2 regions of the Micromonospora sp. NPDC047707 genome follow, and region 1 is predicted to be linked to the other one. Evidence: riboswitches for the same ligand, from Rfam matches in the RefSeq annotation. Region 1 holds a riboswitch; the other holds the start of a gene.
The links. A riboswitch is a leader RNA that binds a small molecule or an ion and turns the genes downstream of it on or off. The one in region 1 is predicted to bind S-adenosylmethionine.
Positions count from the first base shown of each region.

Region 2: it holds a riboswitch for S-adenosylmethionine, as region 1 does, so the genes downstream of both, AB0873_RS21315 (ABC transporter substrate-binding protein) here and thrC (threonine synthase) in region 1, are expected to answer to the same signal.

Region 1 is NZ_JBEYSU010000002.1:46,010-50,604, reverse strand. Features, by position in the region: gene AB0873_RS02440 (GNAT family N-acetyltransferase) at 1-978, opposite strand, end outside; gene thrC (threonine synthase) at 1,262-2,548, opposite strand; SAM riboswitch class I at 2,559-2,694, opposite strand; gene AB0873_RS02430 (winged helix-turn-helix domain-containing protein) at 2,839-3,063, opposite strand; gene AB0873_RS02425 (hypothetical protein) at 3,387-3,632, shown strand; gene AB0873_RS02420 (ABC transporter permease subunit) at 3,858-4,595, opposite strand, start outside.
Region 2 is NZ_JBEYSU010000021.1:15,800-20,394, reverse strand. Features, by position in the region: gene AB0873_RS21325 (amino acid ABC transporter ATP-binding protein) at 31-762, opposite strand; gene AB0873_RS21320 (amino acid ABC transporter permease) at 759-1,532, opposite strand; gene AB0873_RS21315 (ABC transporter substrate-binding protein) at 1,622-2,461, opposite strand; SAM riboswitch class IV at 2,687-2,799, opposite strand; gene AB0873_RS21310 (RraA family protein) at 2,881-3,573, opposite strand; gene AB0873_RS21305 (glycoside hydrolase family 15 protein) at 3,766-4,595, shown strand, end outside.

The DNA.
Region 1 (4,595 bases):
GAAGCCGATCTGCTCGTTGATCCGGATCATGTGCTGGTTGACCGCCGCGTTCCAGGTGTCGACGGCGCGGAGCTGTGGTTCGTTCGCCAGCGCGTACCGGAGATTCTCGATCTTGAGGAGGAGGCCCAGGCGGTGGCCCCGGTGGTCGGGGTCGACGATGGTGGTCTGCTGCCAGGCGTGCCACGGCGAGCCCGGGCTGACGTCGACCATGGTCCAGGCGACCAGCCGGCCGCTCGCCTCGTCCACCGCGCCGTAGTGGTAGGTGCGCCGTCCCCGGGCCGACAGCGCCGCCTCGGTCGCCCGGATCCGCCCGGCGTCGATGTTCTCCGCCTCCAGCGCCAGGTCGCCGATCGGCGCGTCGGTGTTCATCCGGCTCTCCAGCCGGGCGACGTCGGCGACGTACTCCTCCGGGACCGGACCGTGCCAGCCCACCGCGCGGTAGCCGGTGGAGCGGGCGCGTGCGCCGGCCAGCAGCGCGTCCAGGGCGGCGTGGTCGAGCGCCGTGACGTCCAGCCGGCGCCGAACCTCGGCCAGGGCGGCGTGGGCGCCGGCGGCCGCGGCGAAGGCTTCGCCGGCCTCCGGGCGCGCCGGCCCGTCCGGCAGCGCCACCACGGTGTCGCAGTAGAGCCGCTTGCGGCCGTGCTCCCGGGCCACGTCGACGGCGTACGCGAGCAGCGCCCGACCCACACCCCGGCGCCGGTGCTCCGGGTGGACGGCCAGGTCCACGCTGGCGTTGTCCGTGTTGTCGAGTTGCGGGAACCGCACTTCGAGGTGCCCGGCCGCCACGCCGTCGAGCCGGGCCAGGGCGCGGGTCACGACGTAGCCCGGCATCGGGTGGCGGGCGTACGCGGCGAACTCGTCCCGGGTCTGGTTCGGGAAGTCGGGCTGGTCGGCGGCGGTGGCCGCGAAGGCGATCCGGTGTGCCTCGTCGATCGCGGCCTGGTCAGCGACGTCGTACGGGGTGACGGCGATGCTCATGGGAGCGAGCGTGCGCCGAAAACGCGATCGGGGCCAGCGGTTTTCCGCCGGCCCCGATCGGACGTGGTCGGGAGGGACGATCGCACAACGCCTCCGGCGCTGGGTCGTAAGAACTTCGCAAAGTCTCCGGCGAAACGCCCTCCCGCACGGAGCATCTTGCGCCGCCCGGTTGCTGTCGTCAAGTCCTGGACGGCACGTTTCCTGCACTCAGTGCGAAAAGCCGATTACTGCGCGGATCGCCCGATCCCCCGTTCGGGTGATTCGCGCCCACGTCGGTGATCGGTCAGCCGAGGAGGCCGGCGTCGCGGGCGGCGCGGAGGGACGGCTTGATCCGGTGGGTGGGGCCGACCTGGCCGGCGACGGCGTCGAGTGTCTTCAGGCCCTCGCCGGTGTTGAAGACGACCGTCTCGGCGGCCGGGTCGAGGCGGCCGGACTCGACGAGCTTGCGCAGCACGGCCACGGTCACCCCGCCGGCCGTCTCGGCGAAGACGCCGGTGGTCCGGGCGAGCAGCTGGATGCCGGCGCGGATCTCGTCGTCGTCGACGTACTCCATCCAGCCCCCGGTGCGCCGGACCGCTTCGAGGGCGTACAGGCCGGCGGCCGGGTCGCCGATGTTCAGCGACTTCGCGATGCCGGTCGGCTTGACCGGGATGACGGTGTCGCTGCCGGCGTGCAGCGCGGTGGCGATCGGGTTGCAGCCGGCCGACTGCGCGCCGAACACCTTCCAGCCGCCGGCCGGAGCCTCCACCAGCCCGATCTCGACGAGTTCGCTGAACGCCTTGTCGATCTTCGTCAGCAGTTCGCCCGAGGCCATCGGGATCACCACCTGGGCGGGGATCCGCCAGCCGAGCTGCTCGGCCACCTCGTACCCGAGCGTCTTCGACCCCTCGGCGTAGTAGGGGCGCACGTTCACGTTGACGAAAGCCGTGTCCTCGAACTCGTCGGTCTCCACCAGCTCGCCGCAGAGCCGGTTCACGTCGTCGTACGACCCGTCGATGGCGACCAGGTCACCCCCGTACACGGCGGTGGTGATCACCTTGCCCTGCTCCAGGTCGCTGGGGATGAAGACCACCGACGGCGCGCCGGCGCGGGCCGCGTGCGCGGCGACCGAGTTGGCCAGGTTGCCGGTGGAGGCGCAGGCGAACCGGCTGAAGCCGAGCGCCCGCGCGGCGGTCAGCGCCACCGAGACCACCCGGTCCTTGAAGGAGTGCGTCGGGTTGGCGCTGTCGTCCTTGACCCACAGCGGCGCGGTGATGCCCAGCTCGGCGGCGAGGTGCGGCGCGGCCACCAGGGGGGTCAGCCCGGGGTCGAGGGTGACCCGGGTGGCCGGGTCCTGACCGGCGGGGAGCAGCGCGGCGTACCGCCAGATGTTCTGCGGGCCCGCCTCGATCTGCTCGCGGGTGACGGCGGCGAGGGCGGCGGCGTCGTAGTCGACCTCCAGCGGCCCGAAACACTCGTAGCAGGCGTGCTGGGCGGCGAGCGGGTAGCGGGCCGAACAGGCGCGGCAGACCAGGGCGCGGGCGGGGCCGGCGGCGGTGTCGATGCCGGAGGCGGCGAGCGTCGACGTCATGTCGAGATTCCTCTCATCTTTCCCCGCGTCGCGCTCTGCGGCGGGGACGGAATTGGCACCTGCCCCGCCGGTCGCTCTGCGGTGAGCGCGCGGGGTGGTTGCCGGGGCGTCGTCGGGCCGTATCCCTCAGCCCCTCTGGATGAGGTATGCAGTTGTGCCGCCGAGTCTAAGCATCGCCAGCCGGCTGTCCACCGCCCGTTCCCACGCTGTGGCCAGATGTGACCTACTCCGCAGGGACGAAGACCGCGGTTGGCGCGCTTTGGAGCTGATCCATCTGTGCGATCGGCCCCTCAGTCCCCCCGCTCCCGCACGTAGACACCGCGTCCCTGATGGCCCTCCACCAGGCCCTCGGCTCGCAGGATCAGCATCGCGGAGCGGATGACCTGCGTGGAAACCCCGTAATGGGCACACAGCTCGGAAATCGATGGCAACTTGTCCCCCGGCTTGAGGTCACCGGACCGGATGCGGTCCCGGATCTCGGTGGCGATGCGCTCGTAGTACGGCGTCACTGGCATGGTGGTGCTCCCTCGTCGGCACCACCATCTGACCACCGCTCGCTTATGACATCAAGTTCCTGGCATCACAGCTCTTGCTCTCCTGATACTAAGTATCATATGTTGACCGCGAGGCGGCCCTCGTCGGCAAACGGGACCGGCTCACCCCGGGTGGACGCCCGGGTTGCCGGGGCGGCACGGCCGGTCGCCCCGGCGCTCAAGAACGTCGGTCAACACCCACGAGCTGGCCCGGGGCGGGTGCCGGGCTCCGGACGGCAGCCAACCCGGGCGGTTGCCGTCCGCCCCCGCCCGCCTCGGCGCCCCGACCAGCGAAGAGGAGTGCGATGGACGCGCCACGCTGGATCATCCACCTGCCCACGACGCTGACCAGCCAGGACGCGGCGATCACGCTGGCCGAGGCGCTACGCGACTCGCTCGGGCACGTCACCGTCCTCGACTTCGGCGAGGCAACGCTGAGCGAGGAGGATCGCCAGTTTCTGCGTACCCGCGTCTGGTGCGACCACCGCCTGCCTGGCGGCACCCGTTGCCCCCGCCGCGCCGACCGTCCCGGCGACTGCCCGGCCGCCTGATTACGTATTCGACTCAGCTCCAAAGCATCCAGTCTGGCGGGCCCGCCTGCGTGGGTTACATCAGGGTCGCTGCCCACCCGAGGATGAGACCGAACTCCGCGAACCACGGGACAAGGGCGACCAGGGACGCGACAGCGAGGCCGACGACGGACACATGAAGTGCCGACCGGATCGAGACGGTCTGGTCCGATAAGCCTCCAGGGCCCAAGCGCCTCCCCGTGCCGGCTAGGACACGACGTCCTTGCGGGTGAAGCGCCAGAAGGCCAGGCCCCAGAAGAGGGTCGCGTAGCTGATCGCGGAGATACAGCCGCGCACCACGTCGTCGGTCTGCACGGGCGTCGACAGCAGTCCCAGCCAGGCGGTGCTGTAGTGCGTCGGCAGGAAGGTGCGCAGCACGCCGAGGGCGGTGATCTGGTCGAGGATGCTGGACAGGATCCACAGCAGCACCGCGCCGCCGACCGCGCCGAGCGCGGCGTCCGTCGACACCGACAGCAGGAACGCCAGGCCGGCCACCACGAGGAGTACGACCGCCAGGTACCCGAGCACCGCCAGCAGCCGCAGCAGCCCCTCGCCCGGCTCCAGCTGGGCGGCGACGGTGCTGCGCAGTGGCTCCCACCCGTAGCGCAGGGTGCCCAGCAGCAGGGCGGTGAAGGCGAGCAGCAGCAGGGCCAGGGCCGAGTACGCGAGCGCGACCAGCAGCTTCACCGCGAGCAGCCGGGCCCGGGGCACCGGCACGGCGAGCAGGTAGCGCAGGCTTCCCCAGCTCGCCTCGCTCGCCACGGTGTCACCGCAGAACAGCGCCACCACGACCACCAGCAGGAACGACGCCGAGACGAAGATGGTGAACAGGGTGAAGTTCAGCCCTCCGGTGGTGGCGAACTCGATCAGGCTGCCGAACTCGCCGCGCCCGTTGTCGTCGTCGTCGCCCGAGTCGAACTGGAACGCGATCAGGATGATCAGCGG
Region 2 (4,595 bases), on a different contig from region 1:
GCGCTAGGGCCTGTGCCGATCGGACCCTCGTCAGAGGACCTGGGAGAGGAACCGGCGCAGGCGCGGATGCCGGGCGGAGTCGAACACCGCGGCTGGCGCACCCGCCTCCAGCACCACGCCCCGGTCCATGAAGGCGACCGTGTCGGCCACCTCCCGGGCGAAGCCCATCTCGTGCGTGACCACCACCATCGTCATGCCCCCCGCGGACAACTCCGCCATCAGCGACAGCACGCCCTTGACCAGCTCGGGGTCCAACGCCGACGTCGCCTCGTCGAAGAGCATCACCTGCGGCTGCAACGCCAGCGCGCGGGCGATGGCGACCCGCTGCTGCTGCCCGCCGGAGAGCTGTGCCGGCCGCGCGTCCGCCTTGGCGGCGAGGCCGACCCGGTCCAACTCGTGCCGGGCCACCGCGACGGCCTCGTCCTCGGACAGCTTCCGGATCCGCCGGAGCGCGAGGGTGACGTTGCGCAGCACGCTCATGTGCGGGAACAGGTTGAACTGCTGGAACACCATGCCGACCCGCTGCCGCAACCGGTCCGGGTCGTCGCCCAGGACGCTGCGGCCGTCGAGGAGCACGTCACCGCGGTCCGGCTCGATCAGCCGGTTGACCGTCCGCAGCAACGTGGACTTGCCGGAGCCCGACGGGCCGATCACGCAGGCGGTCGCCCCGCGCGGGACGTCCAGGTCGACGCCGCGCAGCACGCGGTTCGCGCCGAACGCGAGGTGCACGTCGCGGAGGCTCACACTGACCGACGTACTCATCGGGGGCTCCCCTCCACCGCGCCGGCGGGCGTCAGGTCGCCGTCCTCGTCACCGGGTGGGCCGGCCGGACGCCCGTGCCGCAGCCGCCGGTCGATCCAGTTGACGGCATGGGTCAACGGCACGGTCAGCGCCAGGTAGAACAGGCCGGCCAGCAGCAGCGCAGACTGGTTGCCGGTGTTCGCCGCGTGGTCCTGCCCGATCCGGAACAGCTCCCGCTGGCTGGCCAGCAGGCCGAGGAAGTACACCAGGCTGGAGTCCTTGATCAGCGCGATGAGCTGGTTGACCCACGCGGGCAGCACGCGGCGGACGCCCTGCGGGATGATCACCACCCGCATCGCCTCGGCCCACGAGAAGCCGAGGGCCCGGGCGGCGTCCAGTTGGGCGGCCTCCACCGACTGGATGCCGGACCGGAAGATCTCCCCGATGTACGCCGCCGCGATCAGCGACAGCGCCAGGATGCCGAGCGGGTACGGGTTCGGGCCCCACACCTCCATCCCCAGTGGCGCCAGCCCGACGCCGATCAGGAGGATCGTCGCCGCCGCCGGCAGGCCGCGGAAGACGTCGGTGTAGACGCGGGCCGGCCAGCGCAACCATCGGGTACGCGAGATGCCCGCGACCGCCAGCAGCATGCCCAGCAGCGAGCCGAGCAGGGCGGCGGAGACCGCCAGGACCAGCGTGTTGGGCAGCCCGACGGTCAGCATCTCGGGCAGCGCCTCGCGCATGGAGTCCCAGTCGAAGAAGGTCTCCCACAGGGTGCTCAACGGATCCATCAGTCGCCTCTCCTACCGCCCCGCTCGCTCTCTCCTGTTAAGAAGGGGCCCCTTCACCTCGCCAGGCGTTAACAAGGGGCCCTTCCTTGTCAGCCGACCGGTACCGTGCCGCTGCCGGGCTTGAAGTCCGGCGGGATCGGTCGGCCGGGGTAGTACTGCTGCTGCAGCCGGCTCCAGGTGCCGTCGGCGATGACCTCGTCGAGCGCCTTGTCGAGGGCCGCGCGCAGCTTGTCGTTGTCCTTGGCGAACGCGTACGCGGTCGGGGCCGGGCTGAGCTCCTTGGCCGCCACCTTGATCTTGCCGTTGCTCTCCGCGGCGGACGTGTCGCCGATCTCCGCCGGGGCGATCCAGGCGTCGGCGGTGCCCGCCTTGAGCTGGTTGATCGCGCCGTTGTAGTCCGGCACCCGCACCGGGTCGAGGCCCTCGCGGGTGGCGTAGTCGTCCTGCACGGTGCCCTGGACGACCACCACCCGCCTGCCTTCGAGCTGGTCGAATCCGGTGATGGTGGAGCCGGCCGGCACGTCGAGTCCGAAGTAGCCGAAGTCGTAGCCGTTACCGAAGTCGACGGTCCTCTTCCGCGCCTCGGTGATGGTGATCGACGAGCTTCCAACATCGAACTTGCGGTTCGCCACCTGGGCGAGCAGCGCCGAGAAGTCGGTGCCGACGAACTCCACCTTCAGGCCGATCCGGTCGGCCGCCGCGACCAGCAGGTCGTTGTCGAAGCCGGTGAACGTCCCGTCCTTCAGGTAGACGTTCGGCGGTGCGTCGGTGAGCGTGCCGGCCCGCAGCACGCCGGGCTGGAGCAGGCCGTACGGGTTGTCCGCCGAGCCGGTGGCGTCGTCACCGCCGCAGGCGGCGAGGGTGGCGGCGCCGAGGACGGCGGCGACGGCGAGGGCGGCGGCCCGGGTCAGGGCAGGAAGGAATCGCACAGGTGTCTCCGAGAGGGGTGTCCGGGCGGGCACGGGCGTGCGCCGCCGGCGGTGCGCCGGTGGGCGGACCGCTGGGATGGTTCGGTGCGAGGGAGTGGGGCGCTCAGCTACACGCGGCGCTGCAGACCCGCATCATGTCGACGTGACGACGCCGGGTCAGGGCCGGCGGGGCGACGGTGCGGACGGACATGGCTCTCCTCCAGGTCGGTGCTGACCTGGGGTGCCAGGCCACGCTTGCACCGGAGCCCGCTCCGGTGCCCGGTCCTCACCCGGGGCACCCCTACGTGGACGAGGGTTGCCGGCCAGCAAGCCGGGGCTTCGCGCTGGCGCTCATGACCTGGACCGAGACTAGCAGCGCGTGACGATCCGCCGTCCAGCCGTTATGACCACCCTCACGTGCCGCCGGGCCTGCGGATTCGTCACTCCTCGATGGCCCCGCCGACCCGGCGCAGGTGCGCCCGGAACGTGTACCCCGGGTCGGCGTCGCGGCGGGCCAGGTACTCCGCGAAGGCGGTCTGCTCCCGCAGCGTCTCGCCGGCCCGGATGCGCTGGGCCTGGACGCGCTCGGTGCGGCGGATCCGCTCGGCGGTCGCGGACACCTCCTCGGCCCGGGCGGCCGGGACGAACAGCACCCCGTCGTCGTCCGCCAGCACCAGGTCCGCGCCGTCGACCACGTGCGGGCCGACCCGGGCGCTGGTCAGCGTCTCGGGACCCCGGTCGTCGAGTCGCATCGGGCCCAGCGGCAGCGCGCCGTAGCTGAAGACCGGCACGCCGATCTCCACCAGCTCGGGGGTGTCGCGGTGCAGGCCCCACACCACCAGCCCGGCGACCCCGGCCGCCGCGGCCTCCAGCACCGCCAGGTCACCCACGCACGCCTCGTCCGTCCGCCCGGCGTTGTCGATCACCAGCACCTCACCGGGCGCCGCCCGGGTGTACGCCTCCAGGAACACGTCCACGCTTCCGTGGTGGCGGACCGGCAGCACCCGCCCCGCGACGCGCTGGCCGGCGACGACCGGCCGGATCCCGGCGGGCGCGGCCCGCAGCGGCAACCCCAGCCGTACGCACGCGTCGGCCACCAGCGGCGTGGACAGGTCGGTGAACGGCTCCGGCATCCGACGTCCTCCCTCGGGGCGGTCGAGCACCCATCGTAGGGACGGACAGCGGTGGCGGAGCGAGATCCAATCTCCGGCCGCTGGCCCGAGCCCGGACCGGCTCGCGCCGGCTTCCGTGCCCGGACCCGATGCGAGGTGTGCCGGGCGAGGTCGGGGGTAGTCGCGCGGTCGGAAAGGACCTGGGGAGGTCGGGTGGACTCGTACCCTGCCGTGGAGGCGCACGGGCTGATCGGCGACCTGCAGACCGCGGCGCTGGTGAGCATGGACGGCACGATCGACTGGTTCTGCGCCCCGCGGTTCGACTCGCCGAGCATCTTCGGCGGACTGCTGGACCGGCACCGGGGTGGCTACTTCCAGATCGTGCCGGACGGCGTCGACTACGTGAGCAAGCAGCTCTACCTGCCCGGCACGGCGATCCTGATCACCCGGTTCATGAGCGCGGACGGCGTGGGTGAGCTGGTGGACTTCATGCCGGTGGCGGGAGACCAGCCGACCGACCGGCACCGGCTGGTGCGGCTGCTCCGCATGGTTCGGGGCAGCATGCGGTTCCGGCTCGACTGCCGGCCCCGGTTCAACTACGGCCGTGATCCCTACCAGCTCGAGGTGCACCCCAACGGCAGCATCCTGCGCAGTTCCACGCTCTCCCTCGCCCTGAGTCCCATCCGCTATGCGGAACGGCTGTCCGAGGAGCACGAACGCCAGCGCAGCGAGGACGGCCTGTGTCTCATCGCCACCCTGCACGAGGGCGAGGCCGGGGGTATCCACCTGGAGACCGGCGAATCGCCGGATCCGCCCGGCGCCTACAGCCCCGGCGAGGCGCGGGAACTGCTCGAGGAGACCCGCAACTTCTGGCGGCGCTGGCTGGGCCGCTCCCGGTACACCGGCCGCTGGCGGGAGATGGTGGAGCGGTCCGCGATGACCCTCAAGCTCATGACGTACGCGCCCACCGGGGCGCTGATCGCCGCCCCCACCGCGGGGCTGCCCGAGCACGTCGGCGGCGTCCGCAACTGGGACTACCGCTA